2 regions of the Peteryoungia algae genome follow, and region 2 is predicted to be linked to the other one. Evidence: riboswitches for the same ligand, from Rfam matches in the RefSeq annotation. Region 2 holds a riboswitch; the other holds the start of a gene.

Region 1 (8,014 bases), 680 kb from region 2:
ACCGAGTGCGGATGCGATTTCCTGATGAATTGCCTGATCGGAAAGGCGATTGTCGCCCTGGGCGAGCTTGGCACGCAAGCGGCGCAGATTGAAGAACAGCGCCTTCTGGCTGGAGCTTGTCCCGCCGCGGACGATGGACCAGTTGCGCAGGATGTAATCCTGCATCGAAGCCCGGATCCACCATCCGGCATAGGTAGAGAACCGCACCTCTCGACCCGGGTCGAAACGCGCAGCAGCCTCGAGAAGCCCGATATACCCTTCCTGGATCAGATCGTTCAGAGGCAATCCAAATCCGCGGAACTTGGACGCCATGGCGATGACGAGGCGCATGTGGGCTTGCGCGATGCGATTGCGCGCACCTTGATCGTCATGCTCCTTCCAGCGGATTGCAAGGTCGAGTTCTTCCTCACGCTCCAGGTAGGGCTGCGACATGGCATACTTGATGATGTGTCTGTCAGCGGATATGGCTTTCATCGGACATCTCCATGGTCTCTAGGACCGCAGGCCTGTTGCAGGCCCTGTTGCCGGCATTGTTTCCTGAACGGCTGAACGTCGGACAGGTTCCAACAGAATGCCAGGTGCGGTGGTTGCGTCGCTCTCTTCTGCTTCTCTGACCTCAACTACGCACCCCCTGCGACATCGGATTGGCGCGCAGGGTTGCGACCACAGGCCGAAGAGGCCTGATCACGGAAAAGTGAGAGATTGGCGGGAGACACGCCGCAGGGAATGTTGCCGAAACGCAAAGCGGCGCGGGTCACCCCGCGCCGCTGAAGTCGAGCCAGAAATGTGTTTTCAGGCCGAGAGTGCCTGAAACTCGGCGAGGATGGCATCGCCCATCTCGACCGTACCAACCTGACGGCAACCCTCGGCCATGATGTCGCCGGTACGGATGCCCTTGTCGAGGACGTTAGCGATAGCCTTCTCCAGACGATCGGCCTCCGCAACCATGTTGAAGGAATAGCGCAGGCACATGGCGAACGAGGCAATCATGGCGATCGGGTTGGCGACACCCGTGCCGGCGATGTCAGGGGCCGAACCGTGCACCGGCTCATAGAGTGCCTTGCGCTTGCCCGTCTTCGCATCCGGAGCACCAAGCGAGGCGGAAGGCAGCATACCTAGTGAGCCCGTCAGCATGGCCGCGACGTCGGAGAGCATGTCGCCGAACAGATTGTCAGTCACGATGACGTCGAACTGCTTCGGCGCACGGACGAGCTGCATGCCGCCGGCGTCGGCCAGCATGTGGTCGAGCTTGACGTCGGAGAACTTCTCCTTGTGCGTCGCGGTCACGACCTGGTTCCACAGGACGCCGGACTTCATGACGTTGCGCTTTTCCATCGAGCAGACGCGGTTGCCACGGGTCCGGGCCAGTTCGAAGGCGACGGCCGAGATGCGTTCGATTTCGTAGGTGTCGTAGACCTGGGTATCGATGGCGCGCTTCTGGCCATTGCCGAGATCGGTGATGGTCTTCGGCTCACCGAAATAGACGCCACCGGTCAGCTCGCGAACGATGAGGATATCGAGACCCTCGACCAGCTCAGGCTTCAGCGAGGAAGCATTGGCAAGCGCCGGGTAGCAGATGGCCGGGCGCAGATTGGCGAAAAGCTCGAGATCCTTGCGCAGGCGCAGCAGTCCGGCTTCCGGGCGTACCTCGTAGGGCACGTCATCCCACTTCGGACCACCCACGGCACCGAACAGCACGGCGTCGGCAGAAAGCGCCTTTGCCATGTCTTCTTCTGAAATCGCCGCCCCATGGGCGTCATAGGCGGAGCCCCCGACGAGACCTTCGTCCGTCACGAACCCGGCACCCTGCGCCTCATTCATATAGGCAATGATCTTGCGAACTTCGGTCATGGCCTCTGGGCCGATGCCGTCACCGGGCAGCAGAAGAAGATTGCGAGCCGTCATGGAAACCCTCCACTCGAATAGAAGTCGCGGCTTCTTACGCCCGGGGCACGGCCATTTCAAGCGAGATAGGCCGGAAACGGTACGCATCGAGGTCTGCCATGACAGGGATAACGCCGTTGACCGCAGACCGGCTGCGGGTCCAAAAAGGCGCCTCTGCCAATTGGACCCATCCCACATGCCGCTCTCGCCGCTCCATATCGAAACTCCCCTGCTCAGAACCGCCGCCGACTACAGTGCCAGCGGCCTGCCGCTCTGGCTGAAGATCGATGCATTGCAGCCTTCCGGCAGCTTCAAGCTGAGAGGCGTTGGCCTTCTCTGCCAGCACGAGGTTGCGAAGGGTGCGAAGGAGATCTTCTGCGCGTCCGGCGGCAACGCCGGGATCGCAGCCGCGGTGGCGGGCCGCGCATTGCAGGTCCCGGTAACCATCGTCGTCCCCGAAACGACATCCGAAGCGGTTCGTGCCCGCATCGCGGCAACCGGCGCCAATGTACTCGTCCACGGGCAGGTTTTCGATGAGGCCAATGCCCATGCCGTTGCGCTCGCCGCCGAACGCAGGGCCGCCTATGTCCATCCCTATGACCACCCGCTGCTCTGGGAAGGTCATGCCACCTTGATCGATGAGGTGGTGAAATCAGGCGCAGCCTTCGACTGCGTGATCACCAGCGTCGGCGGCGGTGGGCTTCTGGCCGGCATTGTCGAGGGCCTGCGCCGCAATGGCTTGCCGGACATCCCCGTTGTCGCGGTCGAAACAGAAGGTGCGGCCTCCCTGAATGCCGCGGTCGCTGCGAAAGAGCGCGTGACCCTGCCGGCGATCACCTCGATCGCCAATTCGCTTGGCGCACGGCAGGTCGCACAGCATGTCTTCGACTTGCTGGACACCCATCCGATCGAGAGCGTCACGGTAACCGATGCACAGGCTGTCGCGGCCTGCCTGAAATTCGCCGATGCGCAGCGGATTCTGGTCGAACCGGCCTGTGGTGCAGCACTCGCCGTTGCAGATGTGCATGCCGATCTGCTGTCGCGCTTCAAGGCGCCGCTCGTCGAGGTGTGCGGCGGGATCGGCGTGTCGCTCGCGTCACTCGAGACATGGCGCACGCGCTTCCTCTGAACCAATAAAAAAGCCGGGCTCACGCCCGGCTTGATTGTCTCACATCCGCCTGGTCTCAGGCCCAGGGGCGCTGCGCAGCGTTGGACTGTTCGAAACTCGTGATATTCGATGCCTTTTCGAGCGTCAGGCCGATGTCATCGAGGCCGTTTAGCAGGCAATGGCGCTTGAAGGCATCGATTTCGAACGAGATCCGGCCGCCATCGGGACCGGTGATTTCCGAGGCTTCCAGATCGACGGTCAGCACGGCATTCGAACCGCGGCTAGCGTCATCCATCAGCTTGTCCAGATCGCTGTGGCTGACGATGATCGGCAGGATGCCGTTCTTGAAGCAGTTGTTGTAGAAAATATCGGCGAAGGACGTCGAGATCACGCAGCGGATACCGAAGTCCAGCAAGGCCCAGGGAGCATGTTCGCGCGAGGAACCGCAGCCGAAATTGTCGCCGGCAACGAGGATCTGCGCATTGCGGTAGGCCGGCTTGTTCAGGACGAAATCCGGGTTCTCCGAACCGTCTTCCTTGTAGCGAGCCTCCGCGAAGAGGCCAGTGCCGAGACCGGTGCGCTTGATGGTCTTCAGATAGTCCTTCGGAATGATCATGTCCGTGTCGACGTTGACGACCGGAAGCGGTGCTGCGACACCGGTGAGCTTTACGAACTTGTCCATCAATCTGCCTTCGATCTGGCTAATGCGGGTTTGGTGTCCCGCCCATAGAGCAAAACCGCGAGAAATTGAAGGAGATTCTTGCAAATGACGGATGCGGGCCCGCAGGATTTGCCCACGTGTCTATCCTCTCACCCGCGCGCGGGTCGGAGACGGATCGCAGTCCTGAACGATCAGAGATCGATGATGGTGCCCTTGCCGTCGTTCCAGACGCGCACGCCCTCGCTCGGTTTTGCCTTCGCATAGACCGGAGCGCGCTTCGTCTTGCCCATCAGCATGCGAGCACCGAGCGTCACGGTGAGGAGCGCCCCGATGACAAGCGTCAGCGAGACCGCGAAAGCGGCTGCGATACCGACAAATGCGAGGCCGGCAATGGCATAGGCGGCAGAGCGGATATTTTGCATGATCGTGTCCTTTCTCGCCAGCCAAGGTGGCCCTTCTTCTCCAGCATTGCAAGGGGCTTTCACCCAATTGTCATCTTGCGTGGTCGGCCAAAGCTTGCCAGAACTCGCCCATGACTTCAGAGCCATTCTCCTTTCGCTTTCACCACCCCTCTCGGTTGCGTCGGTCCGTGCTGACGGTGCCGGCGGTCAACGAACGGGCCCTGCAAAAGGTGCCTAGCCTCGACTGCGACGCGGTGATTTTCGACCTCGAGGACTCGGTTGCCGAAGACCGGAAGGCGGAAGCGCGAGACAAGCTTCTGACATTCCTGACGAATTCTGACCTCGGACATCGCGAGCGCATCATTCGCATCAACGCGACGGATACACCCCATTTTCTCGAGGACATGAACCTCATCCTTGCTGCAGCGCCCGACGCCGTCCTTCTCCCGAAGGTCGAAGAGCCGGTGACGGTTCAGGACGTTGCGGATCGTCTCGGCGAGCACGCTGCGGCGGAAGGTCTCAGGATCTGGGCAATGATCGAAACCCCGCGCGGCATCCTCAACGGTGCAGCGATCGCCTCCGCCGGCCGGACAAGCGACAGCCGGCTCGATGCCTTGGTCGTCGGCTTGAACGACCTGCGCAAGGCGACCGGCATCCCGGAGGCGCCGGGGCGCACCTATCTCGTGCCTTATCTGATGCAGGTCGTGCTCGCGGCCCGTGCCTATGGACTTGATGTCATCGACAGTGTCTCGAACGATTTCCGCGATCTCGAAGCTCTGTCAGCCGAGTGCGCGCAAGGGCGCGGCATGGGGTTCGACGGAAAGATGCTGATCCATCCGGCCCAGATCAGTCCCGCCAACCAACATTTCGGACCCGACGAGGCGGCAATCATCGACGCCCGCATAGTGGCCAATGCTTTCGCCGACCCGGCCCATGCGGGCCTCAACGTCATCAACATCGATGGGCGCATGATCGAGAAGCTGCATGCCGAGGAGGCGACGCGCCTTCTCGCCAAGGTCGCCCTGATCGACGCCAGAAAGGACAAGTCACCATGAAAGTCTATCGTTTCCTCACCGGCCCTGACGATTCCAGCTTCTGCCACCGCGTCACCGATGCCCTCAACAAGGGTTGGGAACTGCATGGCTCCCCGAGCCACTCCTTCAATGCGGCCGAGAACAAGATGTATTGCGGCCAGGCCGTGGTGAAGACCGTGCATGGCAAGGACTATGATCCGTCGATGAAACTCGGCGAGCAATAGCCAGCTCGCCACACAGCCGGCGAGGGCGAAACTGGCTTTCCGGCGCGCTGCCCGGCTGTGCCTCCATGCCTGGCCGAACCCCATTGATTCGCAGTCCGGACAGGGGTAAAACGCCTTGTTCCGTGGTGATTTGGCCGGCCGGCTTGCAGCCACGTAAAATAAGTCGCTAAAGGGCCGAGGCGAGTTATCAGACTTTCCGAGGACCGGTGGCGATATTGAAGCCGCCGGTATTTTTGTTTCCGCGGTCCGAAGACCGCCGTAACAAGGAAAGTCGAGAGTAAGATGCCGATCAGGATTCCCGATACGCTGCCCGCCTTTGAGACCCTCGTGCATGAGGGCGTGCGGGTCATGACCGAAACCATGGCTATCCGCCAGGACATTCGCCCACTGCAGATCGGCCTGCTCAACCTCATGCCGAACAAGATCAAGACCGAAGTCCAGTTCGCCCGGCTGATCGGCGCCTCGCCGCTGCAGGTGGAGCTGACACTCGTCCGTGTCGGCGGCCACAAGGCCAAGAACACGCCGGAAGACCATCTTCTGTCCTTCTACCAGACCTGGGACGAGGTGAAGCACCGCAAGTTCGACGGCTTCATCATCACCGGCGCCCCGATCGAGACCCTGCCCTTCGAGGAGGTTACCTATTGGCCGGAACTCGAGCAGATCCTTGATTGGACCGAGACCAACGTGCATTCGACCATGAATGTTTGCTGGGGCGGCATGGCTGCCATCTACCACTTCCACAAGGTTCCGAAACATCCGCTGAAGGAAAAGGCGTTTGGCGTCTATCGCCATCGAAACCTCGCGCCCTCATCGGTCTATCTCAACGGGTTTTCGGACGATTTTCAGGTGCCGGTCTCGCGCTGGACGGAAGTTCGCCGCGCCGACATCGAGAAGATATCGGACCTGGAAATCCTGCTGGAATCCGACGAGATGGGCGTCTGCCTGGTGCAGGAGAAGCGCGCCAACCGCCTCTATATGTTCAATCACGTGGAATATGACTCGACCTCGCTGGGCGACGAATATTTCCGCGACAAGTCTGCCGGAATTCCGATCAAGCTGCCCCACAATTACTTCCCCCACAACGATGACGCACTCCCCCCGCTCAACCGCTGGCGCGGCCATGCGCATCTGCTGTTTGGCAACTGGATCAATGAGATCTACCAGATGACGCCCTATGACCTGAATGAGATCGGCAGCGGTGTAACACGCTGATACCGCAGGCCGTTTTTGGCGGGACAGGCTGGTCGCTCTGTGACAGGATGCGGCCGCCGATAAACCGAGCCTATTCTGATCGATGTTTCTGCCGTTTTTCCTGCGATTGAAAGAAGAGAAGGTTCCTGTGACGCTGCGGGAATACCTCGCTCTGCTGCAAGGCCTTCAGGCGGGCCTTGTCGATTTCGATCCGGATGGCTTCTACTATCTCGCCCGCACCACGCTGGTGAAGGACGAGCGTTTCATCGATCGTTTCGATCGGGTCTTTTCAGAGATTTTCGGCGGCATTTTCAGTGGAGATGCCAACAAGCGCATCGATGCGGGCGTGATCCCGGAAGACTGGCTGCGCCGCCTCGGCGAGAAGCACCTCTCGGACGAAGACAAGAAGCTGATCGAGGCACTGGGCGGCTTCGAGAAGCTGATGGAGACCCTCAGGCAACGTCTCGCGGAGCAGAAGGAGCGCCACCAGGGCGGCAATAAGTGGGTCGGCACGGCCGGCACGTCGCCCTTCGGCGCTTATGGCTACAATCCGGAAGGCGTGCGCATCGGCCAGAACGAAAGCCGGCACCGGAAAGCGGTGAAGGTCTGGGACCAGCGCGAGTTCCGCAATCTCGATGACCGCGTCGAATTGGGCACGCGCAACATCAAGGTGGCGCTGCGACGATTGCGTCGCTTCGTGCGCGAGGGAGCCGCAGAGGAGCTGGATCTCTCCGGCACGATCCGCTCGACCGCCGAACACGGCTATCTCGACGTGAAGACCCGGCCCGAACGGCGCAATGCCGTGAAGCTGCTGATGTTCTTCGACATCGGCGGCTCGATGGACGACCATGTCCGCGAGATCGAGGAGCTGTTCTCGGCCGCACGCTCCGAATTCCGGCACATGGAATATTTCTACTTCCACAACTGCCCATATGAGAAGGTCTGGAAGGACAACCAACGCCGCCATTCAGATGCCATGTCGACCCTCGACGTCATCCGCACGTTCGGGCCGGACTACCGGCTGATCTTTGTCGGCGATGCGGCGATGAGCCCCTATGAGGTCACACATCCGGGCGGCTCGGTCGAGCACTGGAACGCCGAGAGTGGCGCGACCTGGCTGACGCGGCTCACAGATCACTTCCCGCGGCATCTCTGGATCAATCCCCTGCCGGAGACACGTTGGGACTATACGATGTCGGTGGGCCTGATTCGAAATCTGATTGGGAACCGAATGCATGCCCTGACGCTCGGTGGCCTGGAAGCCGCCGCACGCGAACTGGCGCGGTGACCGCGAAACAATAGACAACAATGAGACAAAGCGAGGAAACGACGCGATGACGAGGACTGTGTTCGGCGTGATGCCAACGGGAGACGCAGTGGAGAAAGTGGTCCTGAAGGGAGGCGGCCTGACCGCCTCGATCCTCACCTTCGGTGCTGTGTTGCAGGATCTGCGTCTCGAAGGTCACGACGCTCCTCTGGTGCTCGGCTTCGAAGATCTTGCCGGCTATCTC
Region 2 (8,014 bases):
ATCGGCACTTCGCTGAAGTTCGAAGGCAAGTTCACGGTCCAGACCAAGGGTGATGGCCCGGTCGACCTGCTCGTCGCCGATTTCAGCTCGCCCGAAAGCGTGCGCGCCTATGCCCGTTTCGATGAACAGGCTGTGGCGGATGCGGTGGCTTCCGGTCGCGCATCGCCCGAAGAACTGCTCGGCGAGGGCATGTTGGCCTTCACCATCGACCAGGGCGCCTACATGCAGCCATATCAGGGCATCGTCCCGCTCGACGGGACCTCGCTTGAGGACATTGCCGGGGTCTACTTCCGCCAGTCGGAACAGATCCCGACCAGGGTGCGTCTGGGCGCTGCCGAGCTCTTCGACCGCGACGAGGATGGCAAGCCCCGCCGGACCTGGCGCGCCGGCGGTCTCATCGCGCAATTTCTGCCGGATGCACCGGAGCGCATGCGCCATCCGGACCTGCATGGTGGCGACGGCGACGACCGCGATACGGACCTGCATGGTGACGAAGCCTGGGACGAAGCCCGGATGCTGGTCGATACGATCGATGCCGACGAGCTCACCGATCCCTTGGTCGGCGTCGAGCGGCTGCTCTTCCGCCTGTTCCATGAGCGCGGCGTTCGTGCCTATGCGCCTCAGGTGGTCCACGATCGATGCAGCTGTTCCCGGGACCGCCTGAAGGGCGTTCTCCAGGGCTTCACCGCTGAGGAGATCGAAGCGAGCACGGAAGACGGGCAGATCACGGTGACCTGCGAATTCTGCTCGACCGACTACCACTTCGAGCCGGCAGAGCTGACGCCGGCTTGAAAGCAGGCACGGAAGAAGACACGAAACGCCGGAGCGATCCGGCTTTTTCAATGCCCGGCAAGATCCGGTTCTTGCAGATTGGAAGCGACGGGAAGGCCCTGTCGCATGGCTTGGACATGAGGCGTGCATCGATTTTCACGCCGCCTGGTCGCCGACGGTTCGTCAGGCTTCCGTGGTGAGCTTGTCCGCCTGGAGCGCTTCGGCGACGGCGATGTCCGCCATGGCGAGGATAGCCTCGCGCGAACGCGCTGCTGCGATGAAGCGAGCGTTGTGGCAAAAGCTGGCGCCTTCGACGCCGCACACGGCTTCAAGGTCGCCATTGCTCAATCCCGCCCATGCCGCAGGCAGGTCGGCGCGTTGCTCGAAACTGTTCTCCGATTTGCGGATGCCAGTGATGCACCAGTCCTTGTCGCGGGGGTGCACGACGAAGAGCAGGTGGTCAGCGCCTGCTTTCACGATCGCGGGACGGAAGGGCATGCCCATCTGCAATTCCAGCACATGCCGGTCTCCCGTTGCTGCGATCGCCTCGAGGACCATGCTCTCGGCCCTGAGCTTGGAGGCCCGTTGCGCAATGCCGGCTTCGACGATGGCGCGGGCGATCGAGAGCGCCGCTTGAAAACCCCGGTCGTCCGAGCCTGGCGCCCTGTCGTCGAAGACGGGTTTCAGGGTTTCCAGGAGGCTCGGCAGTGTGAGGTCGGCCAGAGGCCCGGCCGTCGCGGGGCTGAGGGCGCCATTGTCTAGCAGATCGATCGGGAGAACGAACTTGGTGTCGAAGCTCTCGTGGATTGCATCGACATGGCCGACCGGAACGCCGAGAACGGCGAGATAGTCCTTCCCATAATGCTTCCAGACGAGGCCGAAGGAGCTGAAGGGCTGGCCATCCTCGCGGAGCGGAGCGCCGCGCTGATGGTGATCAAAGATTTGGGCGTTTGCATCATAGGCGCCGCCGACATCGTAGATGATGCGGTCTGTCGCGGGCGTGATCCAGTCGGGCGCCCGGCTGCGCACGATCTTCGCATCCGGGAAAAGGCGCGTCAGGATGACGGACGACAGCAGTTCGTCGGCATGGAAGCCGCCACTATGGGTGACGAGATACTGGATGCTCATGCCGGATGGTGCCCCTGGCTGGAAGTACGGATCTGACCTTCCAGATAGCGGCTGGGCACGCGCAACTCAACCGCAAAGCGCTAATTGAGCGTGCGAACCATGCCCGGACTGTCCAGAGAGAAGGCGGGGATTTCGACATCGAATGCCTCGCCGTCGTCGGTCTCCATGCGATAGGTGCCATACATCATGCCCGACGGCGTATCGAGCGGGCAGCCGGAGGCGTATTCATAGGTGTCGCCGGGGGCGAGGCAGGGCTGTTCACCGACGACGCCGGGGCCGCTCACTTCGTCCACCTGGCCGTTCTGGTCGGTGATATGCCAGTAGCGATGCGTCAGGCGCACAGTCTTCGCCGAATGATTGGAGATCACGATCCGGTAGCCCCAGACGTAGCGGCTGTCATCCGGGTCAGACTGTTCCTCGAGATAGTAAGGTTCGACCAGAACCTCGATGTCCCGTGTCAGTGCGCGATACATGCATGGACCCTGCGAAAGCGTGTCTTCATTCCCATAGAGATGGCGTTCTTTGTGGCGGCAACAAGATCCGCCGCGGAACGTCACATTGCCTTGAAGGGATAACGACGCAGCCCGTCGCGTCAAGGGCAAGGGGGCAGTCGCGACGCCACTCGCGGCTGATAATTTTTGTATGCCGAAGCGCTTCGGTGTCGGCTCAGATGGCCCTGAACGCCTTTTCGAAGTCTTCGATCAGGTCCAGCGTGTCCTCGATCCCGCAGGACAGACGGACAGTGCCGCCCGAAATCCCGAGCTCGGCGCGGGCTTCGTCGGTGAGGTTCTTGTGGGTGGTGGTGGCCGGATGGGTGATCAGGCTCTTGGCGTCGCCGAGATTGTTGGAGATCTTGATGATCTCGAGCGCATTCTGCAGCTTGAAGGCCGCGTCCTTGCCGCCCTTCAGCTCGAAGCATACCAGCGTCGAGCCGCCGGTCATCTGCTTGGCGATGATATCGGCCTGCGGATGATCCTTGCGTCCGGGATAGATCACCTTCGCCACGGCACCCTGTTCCGCGAGGAAATCGGCGATCGCTGCGGCACTCGCCGTTTGCTGCTTGACGCGCAGCGGCAATGTCTCGACGCCCTTCAGAAGCGTCCAGGCATTGAACGGCGACATGGCAGGGCCGGTATGGCGGAAGTAATCGTGCAGATTCTCGTCGATCCACTCCTTCGACGACAAGACGACGCCGCCGAGGCAGCGGCCCTGGCCGTCGATATGCTTCGTCGCGGAATAGACGACGACATGCGCGCCGAGCTCCAGAGGCTTCTGGAAGAGCGGGGTGGCAAAGACGTTGTCGACGATCAGCTTGGCACCGATCTGGTCGGCGAGCTTGGCGACGCCCGCGACGTCGATTACTTCGAGCGTCGGGTTGGTCGGGCTTTCCAGGAACATGACCTTGGTATTCGGCCGGATCGCGGCTTCCCAATTGGCGAGGTCCCGGCCGTCGACCAGTGTGCATTCCACGCCGTAACGAGGCGCCAGCGTCTCGACGACGTAACGGCAGGAGCCGAAAAGCGCGCGGGCAGCGACGATATGGTCGCCGGCCTTGACCTGGCACAGTACGGCGGCGGCGACGGCAGCCATGCCCGACGCCATGGCGCGGGCATCTTCGGCGCCTTCCATCATGCACATGCGCTTTTCGAACATGTCATTGGTCGGGCTGCCGTAGCGGGCGTAGATATAGCCTTCGTTCTCGCCCTTGAAGCGGGCCTCCGCCGCTTCCGAGCTGTCATAGACGAAGCCCTGGGTGAGGAAGATCGCTTCGGACGTCTCGCCATAGGGAGAGCGTAGCGTGCCGCCATGGACGAGGGTGGTTGCCGGGCGCCAGTTCTTGCTCATGCGCGTGCCTTTCGAACACAAAAAAACCGGTCGCGTGAACGGACCGGTTTCGTAAACCCGGTCTATTTAGCCACTTGTTTAACGTGGCTGCAAGCCGACCGGCCAAATCACCACGGGATAAGGCTGCCTTACGCCTTCGCGGGTCTTGCGTCAATTGGTGGGCTTTGGTTTTGTCTGGCCCAAACAGGATTGAGATCATGACCTTGAAACCCGGGATTTTGTCCGATCGTGCGATCGGCGCCTTGTTCGGTGGCGGCCAGCTGAAGAGCGAGGTCATGCTGGACAAGGACCAGATCCAGCCCGCAAGCCTCGATCTGCGCCTAGGGGGCAAGGCGATCCGCGTGCGCGCGAGTTTCATGCCGGGCCGGGGGCATACGGTTGCCGAGAAGCTGGAGCGGCTGACCCTTCACGAGATCGATCTCGAAAACGGTGCGGTTCTCGAAACCGGCTGCGTCTACATCGTGCCGCTGATGGAAAGCCTCGACCTGCCGGCCGAAATCTCGGCTTCGGCCAATCCGAAGAGTTCGACCGGCCGCCTCGACATCTTCACCCGCGTCATGGTCGATTACGCCCAGGAATTCGACAAGGTCCCTGCCGGCTACAAGGGCCAGCTCTTTCTCGAAATCTCGCCGCGCACCTTCCCGATCATCGTGCGACGCGGCTCCCGCCTGTCGCAGATCCGTTTCCGGGTCGGCCATGCCCTACTGGGCGAGGCCGAACTCTTTGACCTGCACAAGGCCGAGACGCTGGTTGCGAGCGACATGCCAAACGTCTCGGGCGGCGGCATTGCGCTGTCGATCGACCTGAAAGGCTCGGGCCCGCAAGGCCTGATCGGCTATCGCGGCAAGCACCACACCTCGGTTATCGACGTCGACCTGAAGGGTGCCCATGAGGTCTTGGATTTCTGGGAGCCGCTCTACAGCCGTGGCCGCGACGAACTCATCCTCGATCCGGACGAGTTCTACATCCTCGTCTCCAACGAAGCGGTGCATGTGCCGCCGCTCTACGCCGCCGAAATGACGCCATACGATCCGCTTGTCGGCGAATTCCGCGTCCACTATGCCGGCTTCTTCGACCCCGGCTTCGGCCATGCGCCGGCCGGCGGCTCGGGCAGCCGCGCGGTGCTCGAAGTCCGCAGCCACGAAGTGCCCTTCATCCTCGAACACGGCCAGGTGATCGGCCGCCTCGTCTACGAGCATATGCAGGAGCGCCCGGAGGGCCTCTACGGTACGGGCCTTGGCTCCAACTATCAGGCACAGGGCTTGAAACTCTCCAAGCACTTCCGCCTGCCCTGACAAAGAGGGGCGGCATTCGCGCCCCTTTCCGTCCCATCCGGCTTGACACTCCGGTCGAACTGTTGGATTTCTCATCCCCGTTGCGGGTGTAGCTCAATGGTAGAGCAGCAGCTTCCCAAGCTGAATACGAGGGTTCGATTCCCTTCACCCGCTCCAGCTTTCCTCACCTACCACCCGCAAACCGCGCAAACGCTGCCAGCAGATCGCCCAGCCGCTTGGCCGTGGCCTCGTCGGTGAGATTGCCCTCGGCGTCGAACAGCGTATGTGCCCGAGACACCATCAACCGCTTTTCCGCAAACACCTGGCAACCGAGCGTGTGCAGGACCGAGAGCCAGGCGTTCTGGCTAAGCAGCGTGCCGAAATTGCCGGGCGAGGCGCCGACCAGGGCGAAGGGCTTGTTGCCGAAGACCTTGGCCATGTCGGAGGAAGGGCGTGACAGCCAGTCGATGGCATTCTTGAAGGCACCGGGTATGCCGTTGTTGTATTCGGGGGTGAACAGGATCACGCCGTCGGCGGCGATGATCTTCTCCTTGAGAGTGGTGACAGCGGCCGGGATGCCCTCTGCTTCTTCGAGGTCTCCGTCATAGAGTGGGATGCCGTGGATGCCTGAAGCCTCCAGCGCATAGCCCTCGGCCTTGATTTCTGTCGCGGCCTTCAGCAGCGCTGTATTGAGCGAGCCCTTGCGCAGGCTTCCCGAAATGCCGAGCAGTGTCACCATGATTTTTTCCTCGTATGGATTTGTTGTAAGGGAGGGTAGAACAGGGAGAATGCGATGACCAGCGGCCTGCACCACATCACGGCGATCACCCGGAAGATCCAGGCCAATGTCGACTTCTATTGCGGTTTTCTGGGCCTGAGACTCGTCAAGCGCACAGGGGGCTTCGAGGATGCCGCCCAGCTCCATCTGTTTTACGGCGACGCCGTCGCAGGTCCCGGCTCGCTGGTGACATTTCTGGCCTGGGAAGACGGTTCCCCCGGCCGCGTCGGCCATGGGGCGGCAAGCGAAATCGCCTTTGCCATTCAGCCGGATGCGATCGGCTTCTGGCTGACGCGTGCCTTGCAGTTCGGTGTTGCAGCGACCGGCCCCGCAACCGAATTCGCCGAGCCTGTGCTCAGGCTCATCGACCCTGATGGCGTCATCGTCAAGCTCGTCGGCACGAGCGCGGTTGAGCCGGGCGCGGCCTGGCCGGTGCGCGGCATTGAAGCGAGGGATGCGATCACCCGTCTGCGGGCAGCGACCCTGCTGTCGGAGCAGCCTCAGCAGACCGCCGACTTTCTCACCCGCCATGCCGGTTTCCGTGTGTCGGCGACTGAGGGCACGATCACCCGCCTCACGTCTGAAAGCGGTCAGGGTATCGATGTGCGCGACGCCAGTGGCTTCTGGCCCGCAGCCCCCGGCACTGGCGCCATCGATCATGTGGCGCTGCGCATGGCTGATCGCGCCGCCGTCGAAGCGCAGGCGACCGAGCTGAAGTCGAGCGGTGACGACACGATCAACATGCATGACCGCAAATACTTCTATTCCCTCTATGTCCGCGAGCCCGCAGGCTGTCTGATCGAACTCGCCTCCGATGGTCCGGGCTTTGCCATCGACGAGCCGCTGGAAACCCTCGGAGATCAGCTCTTCATCCCCGAACACTTTCACCTGCGCCCGCAAGACATCGTGCCGATGCTGCCGCAATTCGCGCTTCCGGGAGAGCCTCGGACCATATACCGCGACCTGTCCTTCGTGCACCGCATCCACGAGCCGGATGCCGGTGATGGCTCGACGCTCGTCCTGCTGCACGGAACCGGCGGCAATGAGGCGAGCCTTCTGCCCTTCGCGCGCAAGATCGCGCCGTCGTCGACCCTTCTCGGCCTTCGGGGCCGCGCGACGGAGGAAGGTGTGGCCCGCTTCTTTCGCCGCTTCGGTCCGCGCGATTTCGACCAGAAGGACATCGTCGCGGAGGCCGAAGCCTTCGCCGCATTCATCGAGGATGCCAAACAGGCCTATGGCATTGACGAAATGCGCCTGCGTTTCGCCGGCTATTCCAACGGCGCGAATTTTCTCGCGGCCACGATCATGTTGCATCCGGGTGTCGTTCGAGAAGCGATGCTTCTGCGGCCCATGCCGGTTCAGAGCGATCCGCCGAAAGCCGATCTCTCGGGCACGCGCATTCAGATGGTCATCGGATCGGACGATCCCGCAGCCGGCGAGAGTGAGATCCTGGCCAAGCAATTGAGAGACCGCGGCGCCCGGATCACGCTGACGCGGGTCGCCGGGGATCACAACCTCTCGGACGAGGACGTGACGGCGGGGACTGCCGGGTTTGTCTGAACAATTCCGAGCGCCAGGGATGTGCTGCGTCTCGGCTGGTGCGGTGTCTTGTTCCAGTGAAAGGGCTTGAGCCTGAGCTCGACCACGGCCTTCCAGGCTGCCAGCGATACGGCCATCCAGTAGACGGGGATCATCGTCCATTTCCACCCCATGCCCTTTTTCTCCCGGTCCGTCATCGGTGTGGCCCCAAGCGCGAAGAAGACGGCATAGCTGCCCAGAATGTTGAAAATGTCCATGGCGAGCATCATCGTGGTGAAGACATTCGGTTGCGGCGCCGGAATCTGCATCAGCGACAGGACAGAGAGCGTGATGAAGATCAGCAGACCGGGATGGCTGAGCGCTGCGACCAGCATGCCGCCGACAAGCAGCTGGAAGACAAAGAAGGAAAACGGCCCCATGTCGCGCGCGGTGCGCAGGGGATGGCGCATCAGCACCAGCCATGTTTGCAGCCAGCCTTTGTACCAGCGGGTGCGCTGTGCGAGCCAGATGGCAAAATCGGTCGGCGCATCCTCATAGGTCGGAAGTGTGAGCGTCGAGGAGCGATAGCCCATGCGACAGAGCCGCATGCCGAGATCCGCGTCCTCGGTCACATTGTAGGGGTCCCAGCCTCCGCTGGCCTTGAGCAGGGCGGTCTTGAAATGGTTCGACGTGCCGCCGA

What was found. Region 2 has a riboswitch for S-adenosylmethionine ahead of QTL56_RS17845 (O-succinylhomoserine sulfhydrylase). Riboswitches for the same ligand answer to the same signal wherever they lie in the genome.
Region 1: linked by a shared signal. The riboswitch ahead of metA (homoserine O-acetyltransferase MetA) and the one ahead of QTL56_RS17845 (O-succinylhomoserine sulfhydrylase) in region 2 are both predicted to bind S-adenosylmethionine.

What each region holds. Positions count from the first base shown of each region.
Region 1 is NZ_CP128477.1:3,075,874-3,083,887, forward strand. It holds gene QTL56_RS14590 (RNA polymerase factor sigma-32) at 1-474, opposite strand, end outside; gene leuB (3-isopropylmalate dehydrogenase) at 793-1,905, opposite strand; gene QTL56_RS14600 (pyridoxal-phosphate dependent enzyme) at 2,081-3,013, shown strand; gene leuD (3-isopropylmalate dehydratase small subunit) at 3,069-3,674, opposite strand; gene QTL56_RS14610 (hypothetical protein) at 3,845-4,075, opposite strand; gene QTL56_RS14615 (HpcH/HpaI aldolase/citrate lyase family protein) at 4,186-5,109, shown strand; gene QTL56_RS14620 (DUF1737 domain-containing protein) at 5,106-5,312, shown strand; SAM riboswitch at 5,425-5,502, shown strand; gene metA (homoserine O-acetyltransferase MetA) at 5,595-6,524, shown strand; gene QTL56_RS14630 (vWA domain-containing protein) at 6,607-7,791, shown strand; gene QTL56_RS14635 (aldose epimerase family protein) at 7,838-8,014, shown strand, end outside.
Region 2 is NZ_CP128477.1:3,757,150-3,765,163, forward strand. It holds gene QTL56_RS17830 (Hsp33 family molecular chaperone) at 1-792, shown strand, start outside; gene QTL56_RS17835 (MYG1 family protein) at 955-1,899, opposite strand; gene apaG (Co2+/Mg2+ efflux facilitator ApaG/CorD) at 1,980-2,372, opposite strand; gene QTL56_RS17845 (O-succinylhomoserine sulfhydrylase) at 2,566-3,744, opposite strand; SAM riboswitch at 3,790-3,868, opposite strand; gene QTL56_RS17850 (2'-deoxycytidine 5'-triphosphate deaminase) at 3,942-5,039, shown strand; tRNA gene QTL56_RS17855 (tRNA-Gly) at 5,122-5,195, shown strand; gene QTL56_RS17860 (NADPH-dependent FMN reductase) at 5,203-5,757, opposite strand; gene QTL56_RS17865 (VOC family protein) at 5,812-7,356, shown strand; gene QTL56_RS17870 (glycosyltransferase) at 7,305-8,014, opposite strand, start outside.